DNA from 3 places in the Nocardioides sp. zg-1228 genome. Region 3 is predicted to be linked to each of the others. Evidence: predicted binding sites of a transcription regulator. Region 3 holds the regulator's gene; each other region holds the start of a gene.
What was found. The regulator LexA, encoded in region 3, represses DNA repair genes until DNA is damaged. The targets are predictions, from matches to a motif close to TCGAACANNTGTTCGA.
Positions count from the first base shown of each region.

Region 1: the regulator LexA is predicted to act here: its motif matches at 2,545-2,560, upstream of recA (recombinase RecA).
Region 2: the regulator LexA is predicted to act here: its motif matches at 2,525-2,540, upstream of JX575_RS06180 (HNH endonuclease signature motif containing protein).

Region 1 covers NZ_CP070961.1:1,726,672-1,730,872, reverse strand. Annotated here, with positions in the region: gene JX575_RS08260 (phosphoribosyltransferase family protein) at 1-476, opposite strand, end outside; gene JX575_RS08255 (regulatory protein RecX) at 538-1,365, opposite strand; gene recA (recombinase RecA) at 1,355-2,407, opposite strand; gene JX575_RS08245 (MFS transporter) at 2,626-3,849, opposite strand; gene JX575_RS08240 (DUF3046 domain-containing protein) at 3,876-4,070, opposite strand; gene JX575_RS08235 (class I SAM-dependent methyltransferase) at 4,067-4,201, opposite strand, start outside.
Region 2 covers NZ_CP070961.1:1,284,424-1,288,624, forward strand. Annotated here, with positions in the region: gene JX575_RS06160 (ABC transporter permease) at 1-426, opposite strand, end outside; gene JX575_RS06165 (ABC transporter ATP-binding protein) at 501-1,379, opposite strand; gene JX575_RS06170 (LuxR C-terminal-related transcriptional regulator) at 1,524-1,667, shown strand; gene JX575_RS06175 (VOC family protein) at 1,715-2,422, opposite strand; gene JX575_RS06180 (HNH endonuclease signature motif containing protein) at 2,608-3,882, shown strand; gene JX575_RS06185 (cold shock and DUF1294 domain-containing protein) at 4,081-4,201, shown strand, end outside.
Region 3 covers NZ_CP070961.1:3,408,259-3,412,459, forward strand. Annotated here, with positions in the region: gene JX575_RS16385 (hypothetical protein) at 1-508, opposite strand, end outside; gene JX575_RS16390 (LysM peptidoglycan-binding domain-containing protein) at 710-1,063, opposite strand; gene JX575_RS16395 (SDR family NAD(P)-dependent oxidoreductase) at 1,256-2,074, opposite strand; gene lexA (transcriptional repressor LexA) at 2,203-2,925, shown strand; gene JX575_RS16405 (LysR family transcriptional regulator) at 2,927-3,814, opposite strand; gene JX575_RS16410 (NAD(P)-binding domain-containing protein) at 3,897-4,201, shown strand, end outside.

The DNA of each region.
Region 1 (4,201 bases), 1.7 Mb from region 3:
GCGTCGGGATCCACGACCGGCGGCAGCACCGACCAGGGGAAGTCGATCCAGCGCTCGGTGACCCGCCACGAGTAGTCGGGTCGGATGACCGACTGGGGCTTCTCGTAGATGACGACCGTGCGCACCTCGGCGACGTGTCCCTCGCAGAACGCGTGGACGAGCTCCAGCGTGCGCCCGGTGTCGGCGACGTCGTCGGCCACCAGCACCTTCAGGCCCGACAGGTCGACGGCCGCCGGGGTCGGGGGGAGCATGATCGGGACGTCGAGGCGCTGGTCGACGCCGGTGTAGAACTCCACGTTGACCACGGAGATGTTCTTCACCGCCAGCGCGTATCCGAGCCCCATGCCGAGGGCGAGTCCGCCCCGGGCGATCGCGAGGATCATGTCGGGATGGAACCCCGAGTCGGCCACCTCCTGGGCCAGCTCGCGCGTCGCCGTGCCGAACAGGTCGTAGGTCAGGACCTCGCGCTCGCTCACGGCACCATCCCACCAGAGGCGGTCGCCCGTGGGAGAGGCGGGCCCGCAGCCCGGCCCCGGGTCAGAAGTCGGGGTGGGGCTCGTCGACCTCGGCTGCCCCGGCCAGCGCCTCGCGGACGACGGAGAACGCGAGGCCGGCGGGGTAGCCCTTGCGAGCGAGGAGGCCGGCCAGGCGGCGGGTGGCGACCTGGGGGTCGAGCCCTGCCATCGAGCGCAGCTTCTTGTCGACGAGCGCCCGGGCGGCGATGCGCTGGTCGTCCTCGTCGATCTGCTCGAGCGCGGCCTTGGCGTCGTCGTCGCCGACGCCCTTGCGCCGCAGCTCCTGGGCCAGGGCGCGTGGGGCGAGGCCGCGACTGCGGTGCCGGCTCTCCACCCACTGCCGGGCGTAGGCGGCGTCGTCGATCAGCCCGACCTCGGTGAAGCGGTCGAGCAGGCCGGCGGCGAGGTCGTCGGGCACGCCCCGCTTGGCCAGCTTGTCGGCCAGCTCCTGGCGCGAGCGCGCCTGCCCGGTGAGGGTGTCGAGGAGGATCCTGCGGGCCACCGCCTCGGGGTCGGCCTCGACCTCCGCGGCGGCAGCCTCCTCGCGGGCGAGCCTGGCCGCCTCGCGCTCCTCCCAGGTGCGGGTGCGTCCGCGACCACCCGAGCGACGGCCACCTCGACCCCCACCTCGATCGCTGCCGCGCCCAGCGCGATCGCCTCGGGCAGGGCGATCGGTGCCGGGCTCCGGGGTCTCGGCGCCGGTCCCGGTGGGCGTGGGTGGGACCTTCCCCACCCACGCCTCCACGCCGAGGCCGACGTCGCCGACCCACGACGGGGCCGGCCGGGTCTCCGGCCCGACCGCACCCGACGAGGGTCCGGATGCGGAGCCGGGCGCCCGGTCAGAAGTCATTGACCCCGATGGGCTCGTCGCTCAGGTCGTCGGCGGGCTTGTCGACGGCGGGAGTGACGCCCAGCTTCTCGAGGATGAGCTTCTCGATCTCGTTGGCGAGGTCGGGGTTGTCCTTGAGGAAGTTGCGCGAGTTCTCCTTGCCCTGGCCGAGCTGGTCGCCCTCGTAGGTGTACCAGGCGCCGGCCTTGCGGATGATGCCCGCCTCGACGCCAACGTCGATGAGACCGCCCTCGCGGCTGATGCCCTTGCCGTACATGATGTCGAACTCGGCCTGCTTGAACGGCGGGGCCACCTTGTTCTTGACGACCTTGACGCGGGTGCGGTTGCCGACCATGTCGGTGCCGTCCTTGAGCGTCTCGATGCGACGCACGTCGAGGCGCACCGAGGAGTAGAACTTCAGCGCGCGACCACCGGTCGTGGTCTCCGGCGAGCCGAACATCACGCCGATCTTCTCGCGCAGCTGGTTGATGAAGATGGCCGTGGTGCCGGAGTTGTTGAGGGCACCGGTCATCTTGCGCAGCGCCTGGCTCATCAGGCGGGCCTGGAGGCCGACGTGGCTGTCGCCCATCTCACCCTCGATCTCGGCGCGGGGCACGAGCGCGGCCACGGAGTCGATGACGATCAGCGACAGCGCGCCGGAGCGGACCAGCATGTCGGCGATCTCGAGGGCCTGCTCACCCGAGTCGGGCTGCGAGACCAGGAGCGCGTCGGTGTCGACGCCGAGCGCCTTCGCGTAGTCGGGGTCGAGCGCGTGCTCGGCGTCGATGAAGGCGACGATGCCGCCGGCCGCCTGCGCGCTGGCCACCGCGTGGAGGGCGACCGTCGTCTTTCCGGAGGACTCCGGACCGTAGATCTCCACGACGCGCCCGCGCGGCAGGCCGCCCAGGCCGAGTGCGACGTCGAGGGCGATCGACCCCGTGGGGATCACCTCGAGCGGGGCACGCGTCTCGTCGCCCAGTCGCATGACCGAGCCCTTGCCGAACTGCTTCTCCACCTGAGCGAGCGCGGCATCCAGGGCCTTCTCGCGGTCTGCACCAGCCATTGCAGTGTCCCGTCTTGTCGTCGTGTCGTGAGAGGTACGTCTGCGACGCTAGGGCGAGCCACCGACAGTCCCTGATCAGGACGGTCGAACGCTGTGGACAACCTCGCCCCTCGTCATACCTGTGGAAGCACAGTAGCCCGAACAGGTGTTCGATGTCGGCTCCGGGTGCGGCGTGTCGCGCCCGGTTCGTGAGTGGGCGGGGCGGGGTCGGGAGCAGGTCAGGCGTGGCGGTGGGTGAGGGTGCCCGCGACCAGCACCGCGCCCGCCAGCAGCGCGGCGAACATCGCGAGCACCGGATAGCCGAGCGAGCCGACGATGACGCCGGCGAGCGCGCCTCCCCCGGCGGCGGTGAGCGACATCGCCATGTCGGAGGTGCCCTGCACGTCGGTGCGCGCCTCGATGGGCGTGCGGTCGGCGATCACCGTCGACGCCGCGACGGTCGCGCACGACCAGCCGACGCCGAGCAGGAACAGCCCCGCGAAGATCTGCCACGACGTGCCCTGCGGCGACAGGCCGCACAGCGCGAGCGAGACCAGCAGCACGACTCCCCCGGCGACCAGGACCGCGGCGCGGCCGTAGCGGTCGGCGGCCCAGCCTACGAGCGGCGAGAAGGCGAACATGCCGAGCACGTGCACCGAGATCACGAAGCCGATGACCTCGAGGTGCGCACCGCCGTGCTCCATGTGGAGCGGCGTCATGATCATCACGGTGACCATGGCGGCGTGGGCGCAGGCCATCGCCACCACCGCGGCGCCGACCGCCGGCACGTCGCGTACGACGACGACGAACCGACGCCACGACCGCCCGCGCGGCTCGCGGTCGTCGGGCGCGGCGCCGGCCTCCTGCTGCGCGAGCAGCAACGGGTCGGGGCGCAGCCGCCACCAGACCCACCCCGCCGCGAGCACGAGGACGACGGCACCGATGGCGAAGCCGCCGGTCAGCTCGGGCACGCCGATCGACCGGGCGACGCTCGCGCCCACGCCGGTGAGGTTGGGCCCGGCGACGGCGCCGATCGTGGTGGCCCACACCACGACCGACAGCGCTCGGGCGCGGTGCTCCTCAGTGGCGAGGTCGGTGGCGGCGTAGCGCGAGCCGTTGTTGACCGCCGTCGTGGCGCCGAGCAGCACCGCGCCGAGCAGCAGCACCGCCATCGAGTCGACGACGCCGGCGACGACCGCCAGCACCGCGCCCGCCGCGCCCGCGAGGTAGCCGAGGACGAGCCCGACGCGTCGTCCGCGGCGTCGCATCACCCGCGCCAGGGAGTAGGCCGCCGCAGCCGTGCCGAGGACCTGGAAGGTCTGCGCGAGGCCGGCCATCGTCTCGCTGCCGGAGATGTCACGAGCCAGCAGGGAGGCCGTCGCCACGCCGATGGTCACGCCGACGGCGCCGACGGCCTGCGAGACGACGAGGGTGCGCACCGTGCGCCGCTGCACGTCGGCCACGGAGAGGCCAGCCTCCAGCCGGGTGGTCACCGCTCGCTGTCCGGGAGCTCGAGGTGGCGGCGCACCGCGGACCAGACCTGCTTGGGAGGGATGCCGGCGTCGAGCGCCTCGCGCGTCGTGCGCCCGTCGAGCTCGCGCACGACGGTCAGCTCGGCCCAGGTGCGCGAGTAGTCACGCCCGAGGACCTGGTCGAGCCGCGCCCAGAGCTCCGTGTGCCTCATGGGGACACCCCATCACGGACCGCCGACACCTCGAGCCACGACTCCGACCGCTTGCCCGAGATCTCGCCGCGCACCTCGACCTCGGCCCAGCCGGCACCGAGGACGACGGCGTGCAGGGCGTCGGCACGCCA
Region 2 (4,201 bases), 1.9 Mb from region 3:
GAGGGCGAGCATCATCGCCGTCGTCGCGAGCACCGCGACGACCAGCAGCGGCACGTGCGCGGGGCTGCGGACCACCGCCCCCAGCACGACCAGGATGGCGACGACCTGGATGAGCGAGATGACCGTGATGGGCAGGACCAGCCCGGCGAGGATGCTCCGGTCGCTCGCCGCGGTCGAGCGCAGTCGCTTGAGGAAGAGGTTCTGCCGGCGCGCGGCCAGGGTGGTCACGGCGGTGGTGTAGAGGCCGAACGCGAGCACGGTGAACATCACGATCCCGGCGACGTAGCCGAGGCTGCCGAGCTCGGAGAAGGTCTCGTGCTGGCGGACGAAGTAGCCGCCGACGGCGACCGGGATGACGAGTCCGGTGACCAGGACGAGCCGGTTGCGAAAGATCTGGATGAGCTCGCTGCGAGCGATCTCGAGCATGGGTGGTTCCCTTCGGGTGTGGGGGCGTACGCCGGTCGGCGGGCGCGGGTGCGGTGGGTGGCGGCGCAGAGGCCTCAGGCCGCATCGAGCGTGCGGAAGACGTCGTCGAGCCGCGTCGGCCCGGCGGCCAGCTCCCGCAGCTCCACCCCGGAGTCGTCCGCCCAGCCCAGCAGCCGGTGGAGGTCCTCCTGCAGGCGGAAGGTCTCGACATGGAAGGCGCCGTTGAGCGCGCCGACGAGGGGCGGCTCGGGCGCGCCGGGGGGGAGCGTGAAGGTGATGACGGAGGGCAGGGACTCGGTGAGCTCGGTGACGGTGCCCTCGCGTCGCAGGGTGCCCTCGTGCATGAGCCCGATGCGGTCCGCGCGCTCCTGCGCCTCCTCCAGGTAGTGGGTGGTGAGCACGATCGTGGCGCCGTCCTCGCGCAGCCGCTCGACGGCGTCCCAGAGCGCGTCGCGGGACTGGATGTCCAGACCCGTCGTGGGCTCGTCCAAGATGACCAGGTCGGGCCCGCCGTAGATCGTCGTGGCGAAGTCGAGGCGGCGCTTCTCGCCCCCCGACAGCTGCGCCACGCGGGTGTCGGCCCGGCGGGTGAGACCGGAGACGTCGAGCAACCGGTCGACGTCGTCCAGCCGCCCGCTCAACGAGCCGACCAGGCCCACCGACTCCCGCACCGTCAGGTCGGCGGAGAAGCCGCTCTCCTGCAGCATGATGCCCATCCGCGGCCGCACCGCGCGCCTGTCCATCGGGCTCTGCCCGAAGATCCGGACCGCGCCGGAGGCGGCCGGCCGGTGACCCTCCACGACCTCGAGGCTGGACGTCTTGCCGGCCCCGTTCGTGCCCAGGAGGGCGTAGAGCTCGCCTTGTCCGACCTGGAACGAGAGGTCCTTGACGGCGGTGAAGTCGCCGTACGTGACGTGGAGGTCGGCGACATCGATGACGGGACTGGTGGACATGGGGATCCTTCGGGTCGAGGTGGTGGTGTGTCATCAGGCTCGTGCTGATGACGGCACCACCGCGTCGGTGAAAGTCACCGATGTGCTCGCCGGATCGTCGGCCTCCAGGGACGGGAGGCGTTGCGGGTCCGGGTCGCGTCGGTGATGACCACCGGGGCGACCTCGCGGGAGGCGGCCTCGCAGCCGTTCCTCAGCCCGCGCACGATCGACGCCCACCTGCGCCACATCTTCCGCAGGCTGGACATCGGCTCTCGCCGCCGCCAGCTCAGGGAGGTGGGACTGTCCTGACCCGGCTCCTGGACGGGCTCAGGCGAGACGACGGGCGATCGACTGCGTCAGCCCCTGCCGGCCGCGGACACGTCGGCGCAGACGACGCCGGTGTTGCCGTCGGGGTCGGCGAGGACGGTGAGCCCGGGCGACTGGGTGTCGTCGACGACCGTCCCGCCCGCGGCGACGGCGGCGGCGATCCGCTCCTCGACCACCTCGAGCGGCACGTACACCTCGACGTGGAGCCGCTGGTGGGACGCGCCCTCGTCGGCGCTGTCGTCGAACCACAGGTTGGGCACGCGTCCGGTGGCGTCGCGGACCTCGTCGCCGGGCGAGCCCCTGCCCTGTGAGTCGGCATCTCCCGTGAGGAGCGCGGCCCACACAGGCGCGACCGTCGCCGAGCGCGAGGTGTCGAGGCCGAGCTCGACCTCGCTGACGGACGCCGGGTCGGCAGTCAGCCCGTGGTCGGCGGCGATGTCGGTGATCCGGCGGGCGAGGTCGATGTCCTGCTGGGTCACCCACTCGACGACGTGCTCGGTGCCCTCGTCGTCGCGGTAGATCGCGTCGCCCGTGACCAGCTCGAGGTCGACGTGCCCGGTGCCGATGCTCACCCTCGGGTGGTGGCCGATCGCGTCGCCCGCCTCACCGATCGCGGTCACGAACCGGACCGCGGCGCCGAAGCCGTCGGTCAGGTAGCGCGCGTGCAGTCCTTGGGCGAGCTTGCGCCAGTCGGTCAGGTCCGCCTCGGCGATCTGGGGCCCCCGCAGCATGTCCATGCGCGCGAACCTACCCCCGATCGGGAGCGCCACACCCGTACGACGACGCTCGACGGGCGCGCGAATGTCCCTCGGATGGGGGAATGATTGCCGGATCCTTGATCGAAACTTTGTTCGAATAGAGCCCGAATAGCGGTAGGATCGAGCGACGCTCGAACGACGCCGACGGGGGAGGAGGACCATCAGTGGCCCACCCGATCCTCGCTGCCGCGGGCATCATCGACGAGACGCTCAAGAGCGTCGCGGACGCCAACCCGACGTTCATGTCGACGTCCGACAAGGCCGCCGCGTTGGGCGAGCTGATCCGGCTCGAGACCCGGCTGGCGGAGCTGAGGTTGCGGGTGCTGGCTGGCGCCGGTGACGTGGCCGCGGGTGCGGCCGCCCGCGACGCCGCCGGCTGGCTCGCGTGGGCCACGCTGTCGCGTCCCGAGGACGCCCGCGCCGACCTGCGCCTCGCGTCGGCGGTCGACCGGCGCTGGCCGGTGGTCGGTGCCGCGCTGCGGGAGGGGTCGGCCAACCTCGCCCAGGCCCGCGTCATCGTGCGGGCGCTGGACAACCTGCCCGACACCGTCCCCGGCGACGTCCTCGCCGCTGCCGAGGGCGCCCTGGTCGGCCACGCCGCGACCCTGGACCCGCAGCGGCTCGCGAAGGTCGGCCGACACATCCTCGCCACCGTCGCCCCCGAGGTCGTCGACGACGCCGAGGCCCGGCGGCTGGCCGAGCTCGAGGCCGAGGCGCACCGCAAGACCCGCACCACCGTGCGCCGGCTCGGTGACGGCACCACCCGGATCACCTCGCTCGTCCCCGACGCCGTCGCGCACCGGTTCGTCACCTACCTCACGGCGTACACCAACCCCCGCCGCGACGACGGCACGACCGCCCCTGCCGCGGGAGACGCGGTCGGACGGCTCCCGCACCCGCGCAAGCTCGGCGAGGCGTTCTGCCGGCTCCTCGAGGCCGTCGACCCGCGCCGCCTCCCGGTCCACGGCGGCGACGCCACCACCCTCGTCGTCACGATCGGTCTCGACTCACTGCGTGCCGACCTCGCCACCGCCGGGCTCATCGCCCCGGCCGTGCCCGGCGACGCCGACGGGCCGGCGGGGTCCGGGGACATGATCACCGCCGTCGAGGCCCGCCGACTCGCGTGCAGCGCGAGGATCCTGCCCGCCGTCCTCGGCGGCCCCTCGGAGGTCCTCGACCTCGGCCGCACCCGCCGCCTGTTCAGCCCCGCCCAGCAGCGCGCCCTGCTCATCCGGGACCGCACCTGCCGCGGCGAGGGCTGCGACATCCCCGGCACCTGGGCAGAGGCCCACCACTGGAACCCCTGGCTCTCCGGCGGCCGCACCGACCTCGACGACGGCGTCCTGCTCTGCAGCCACCATCACCACCGCGCCCACGATCCGGCGTACAACGCTGCGCGCCTCCCCAACGGCGACGTCCGCTTCACCAGGAGGACGTGAGGGTCATCGCCGTTTGACCGACGATGTCTCCGCTCGCCTGGGCACGCTCGTGTCACGTCTTCTCGGAGTTCGACCCGTCGCGAGATCGAACGTCGCATAATGCCGATCACAGGTGCTCGGTGCTCCGAGGGCGGGAGCCACCTGTGCCGCGATCCAGGCTGACCAGCCTGGCGACACCCGAGCCAAGGAGCCGAAGACGTGACTTCTGACGCCGTCGTCGGGCGGCAGCAGGGGGTCCTGGCGGATTGGAACGACGACCGGGGCTTCGGCTTCATCACGCCCGCTGTTGGAGGCCCGCGTGTGTTCGTGCACGTAAGTG
Region 3 (4,201 bases):
TCAGTCGCACGACCCTCCACGGCGACGTCGCATTGAGACGGAATCGGTAAACCAGGTCCCCGCCCGAATACTCCTGCTCCCGGGCATTCGAATTCTCTTTGATAACAGTGGGCGCTGATGTCACGCGCACGTCAAAGACCGGACGTGAATCGCCTCCGGACTTGTCGGACACGTCTTCAACGGACCAACCCTCCGTCCTCACGAAACCGCCGGCGTCAAAGGCGCTCCGAACCCGATCGGCCACCTGCGAGCAGGCTTTGCACCCGGCCGACAGGCGGAGGTACTCCGAGGTATCGCCCGAGTTCTGCATCGAGTTGCTCACCTCAACCCACCGCCGAATGAAGTCCTCCGGACTCTCGACCTCAGCCGTCTCGGTCTCCACCGGCGTCGGGGTCGGCGAGGAGCTAGTGGGATCGGGGATCTTGGGCTCGGGGGCGGGTTCGTCGGAGCACCCGGCCACGAGGAGCGGGACGGCGAGGGTGAGGGCGAGTGCGCGGCGCAGGTGCATGAAGTGCCTCCCGAGAACGACATCAGCACGCTGAAACTACCCATTCCCGCGCCCCCGCAACCACCCCGGCGACGAAACCTGTGGACGACGCCCCAGCGGGGCCGGGATGGGAATGCGCCGAGGGGCGGGCCCGTGGGCCCGCCCCTCGCCTTCCCCTGGTCCACCAGCCGGGGTCGAAGCGGCTGATGGAGGCCTCGCGCGTCAGTCGGAGACGACCGGGACGCGGAGCTTCTGGCCGGCCGCGAGGCCGGCGGACTCGAGGGCGTTGAGCCGCTCGATCTCGGTCATCACCGCGCGGACGTCGCCGTCGGTGGCGATGTCGCTGGCGATCCCCCACAGGGTGTCGCCGGGCGCCACCTGGACGATCTGGGTCGGGGCGGGCTGGCCGGCCTCGCCGGTGCCGACCGCGCCGCCGGCGAGGACGAATGCCACGGCGAGGGCGAGGAACAGCGAGGTCAGGAAGACCACGAGCCGGCCACGGCGGGTCAGCCGCACGGTGGAGCGGCGCTGGGCAGCAGCCGGGGCGAAAGCGGGGGAAAGGCTGAGGGTGCTCATGGTGGCCTCCTGGGGAAGAATCAGCCGGTCGTCTCTGTCGAGCGAATGTCTAGTCGGACCCACCGACAGTGGCCTCGGCCACCGGTGGTCGATCAGACGTTCGATCGAACATGTGTACGACGGTAGAGCACGTGTTCGAACGACGCAAGCACCTCGTCGAACAAATGTTCGGGGCTTCCCCAGGTGGAGACGTCAGCGGCGCTTCATGGCGCGCCGGCCCTGCGCGGCGAAGAGCCCGGCCGCGTGCTGCATCAGCCCGGGAGCCAGCGCCGAGCCGCGCACGACTCCCCCGCGCCACCCCGGCACGGCACGCACCACCCGGCTCGACCCGACGAGCTCGACCGCGGCCGCCGCGACGTCCGCCACGGCCAGGATCGGGCCTCCCGAGTAGACCAGCTGCGACCCCAGGCCGTCGGGGTCCTGCGCGGCGAGCATCGCGGTGTCGACCCCGTCGGGGCACAGGGCGTGGACCCGCACCCCGCGCGGCGACTCGGCGTTGACGGACGTCGACAGCGAGACGACCGCGGCCTTCGTGGCCGCGTACACGCTGTATCCCGGCACCGGGCCGAGGCCGGCGAGCGAGGCCACGTTGACGACGTCGCCACCCGCTGGGCCGAACGCCGCGAGCGCCGCGCGGGTGCCCCACATCGTGCCGAGCAGGTTGACCTCGACCAAGCGGCGCACCTGCTCCTCCGCCAGCTCGGCGAGCGTGCCGTCGTCGCCGACGCCGGCGTTGTTGAACCACGCGGTCAGCTCGCCGTGGCGAGCCGCCTCCTCCGCCACGAGCCGGTGCGACGCAGGGTCGCGTACGTCCTGGGCCAGGCCGGCGACCGCGCCGATCTCGTCGGCGGTGGCGGTCGCCGCGGCGCCGTCGAGGTCGCCGATCAGGACCCGGTGGCCGCGGGCGATCATCAGCTCGGCGATGCCGCGACCGATCCCACGCGCACCACCCGTCACGACGCTCACGGTGGGGGTCCCGGTCGAGGAGGGTGTCGAGGAGCGTGTCGTCATGGCGGGACCCTAGCGACACGCGGCTTCGAACAGGTGTTTGATCCTGACCTGCCGGGCGGTCTACGGTGGGCGCACCAGCTCCTCCCTGACCAGCCGTGGACGGAGGGGGCAACCGCACTGGAGGACGCATGGCCAAGCAGGACGACAAGAACGTCATCGAGATGCCCGACGGACCCCCGGACGCCACCGGCCTGACCCCGCGCCAGCAGCGGGTGCTCGCCACGATCAAGGACTCCATCGAGACCAAGGGCTACCCGCCGTCGATGCGCGAGATCGGCCAGGCCGTCGGCCTCACGTCGTCCTCGAGCGTCGCCCACCAGCTGCGCGTGCTCGAGGGCAAGGGCTTCCTCAAGCGCGACCCCAACCGTCCCCGCGCCCTCGAGGTGTTCCTCCCCGAGGTGATGGCCGCCCGTCGCAGCATGTCGAGCGGCGAGGAGACCTCGATCGACGAGACCGGCATCGGCGACGCGATGCCGACGGCGATCAACATCCCGGTCGTCGGCCGCATCGCCGCCGGTGGCCCGATCCTCGCCGAGGAGCAGGTCACCGACGTCTTCCCGCTGCCCAAGCAGCTCGTCGGCGACGGCACCCTCTTCCTCCTCGAGGTCTCCGGCGACTCGATGGTCGACGCGGCGATCTGCAACGGCGACTACGTCGTGATCCGCCAGGAGCAGACCGCCACCAACGGCCAGATCGTCGCCGCGCTGATCGACGGCGAGGCGACCGTCAAGACGTTCCAGCGCAAGGACGGCCACGTGTGGCTGCTCCCCCACAACGACGCCTACGACCCGATCCCCGGCGACGACGCGACGATCCTCGGCGTGGTGACGGCGGTCCTGCGCAGCCTCTGACCTACCGCGCGGAGCCGGACGCGGCGGCGACCAGCGCCGCCGTCAGCTCCTGCACGCCGGGCCGCGGACGACGCTCGCGGCTCAGCGCGTAGACGGTGCGGGTCGGTGGCGCGACCAGACGGCGTACGGCGACGCCCGCCGGCAGGCCCGGCACCAGCATCGCCGGCACGAGGGCGACGGCGAGCCCGGCCGCGACGAGTGCCACCTTGCCGAGCAGGTCGCCCGCCACCAGCTCGACCCTGGGCTCGAACCCGACCCGGCCCGCGGCCCGCTCGAGCAGGCTGCCCGAGCCGGGGTGGTCCTCGGCCCAGATCTCGTCGGCGAACGACGTGAGCCGCACGCGCCGGCGGCCGGCGGCCAGGGCGTGCCCCGCGGCCAGGACGACGCACATCTCGTCCTCGAGCAGTCTCGTACGTCGCACCTCGGGGTCCGTGGGCAGGCCGGGTGGATAGTCGGTGACCACCGCGACGTCCACGTCGCCCGTGCGCACCCGCTCGTGCAGCCGGGCCGAGCCGTCCGAGCGCAGCGCCACCCGCGGACCCTCGGCCGGGAGCGACCGCAGCGTGCGGGGCACGAGGTCCACGGAGGCGGAGGGCACGGCGCCGAGGGTGAGCGGCACCGCGTCGCCAGCGCGGGCGCGACGTACGGCGTCCCTCGCCCGGGCCGCCTCACCCACCAGCAGGCGCGCGTGCGGCAGCAGCGCTTGCCCTGCGGCCGTCGGCCGGACCCCGCGCGGCAGGCGCTCGAGCAGGGCCTCGCCGAGGTCGTGCTCCAGGCTCGCCACCTGGCGCGAGATCGCCGACTGGGTGTAGCCGAGCTCCTCGGCCGCGGCCGTGAAGGAGCCGGCCTCGCACACCGCCACGAAGGTCCGCCACGCCGTCAACGCCATGCAGAGAAGTATGCGCAGACCGCATGGAGCGATGCGACACCTGCGCTTGTCGCAGGCCGCTGCCGGTTCCATGGTCGTAGGCATGAACGAACACGTGGTGGTGCTGGGGCTCGGGCGGATGGGCCGGGCGATGGCAGAGACCCTTGCGTCCGCGGGCGCACGGGTCGCGTCGTGGAGCAGAGGCGGCGGCGGGACGGCCGGCACGGCCCCGGAGGCGTTGGCGCGCCCGGGGCCGGTCGTGCTCGCCGTCTACGACGGGCCTGCCTGTCGCGCGGTGCTCGCCCAGGTCGCCGAGCACCTCGCCGGGCGACTGGTCGTCGTCACGAGCACGGTCGGAGTCGACGAGGCCGACGCGCTGGCGTCGATCGTGTCCTCGGCGGGCGGCCG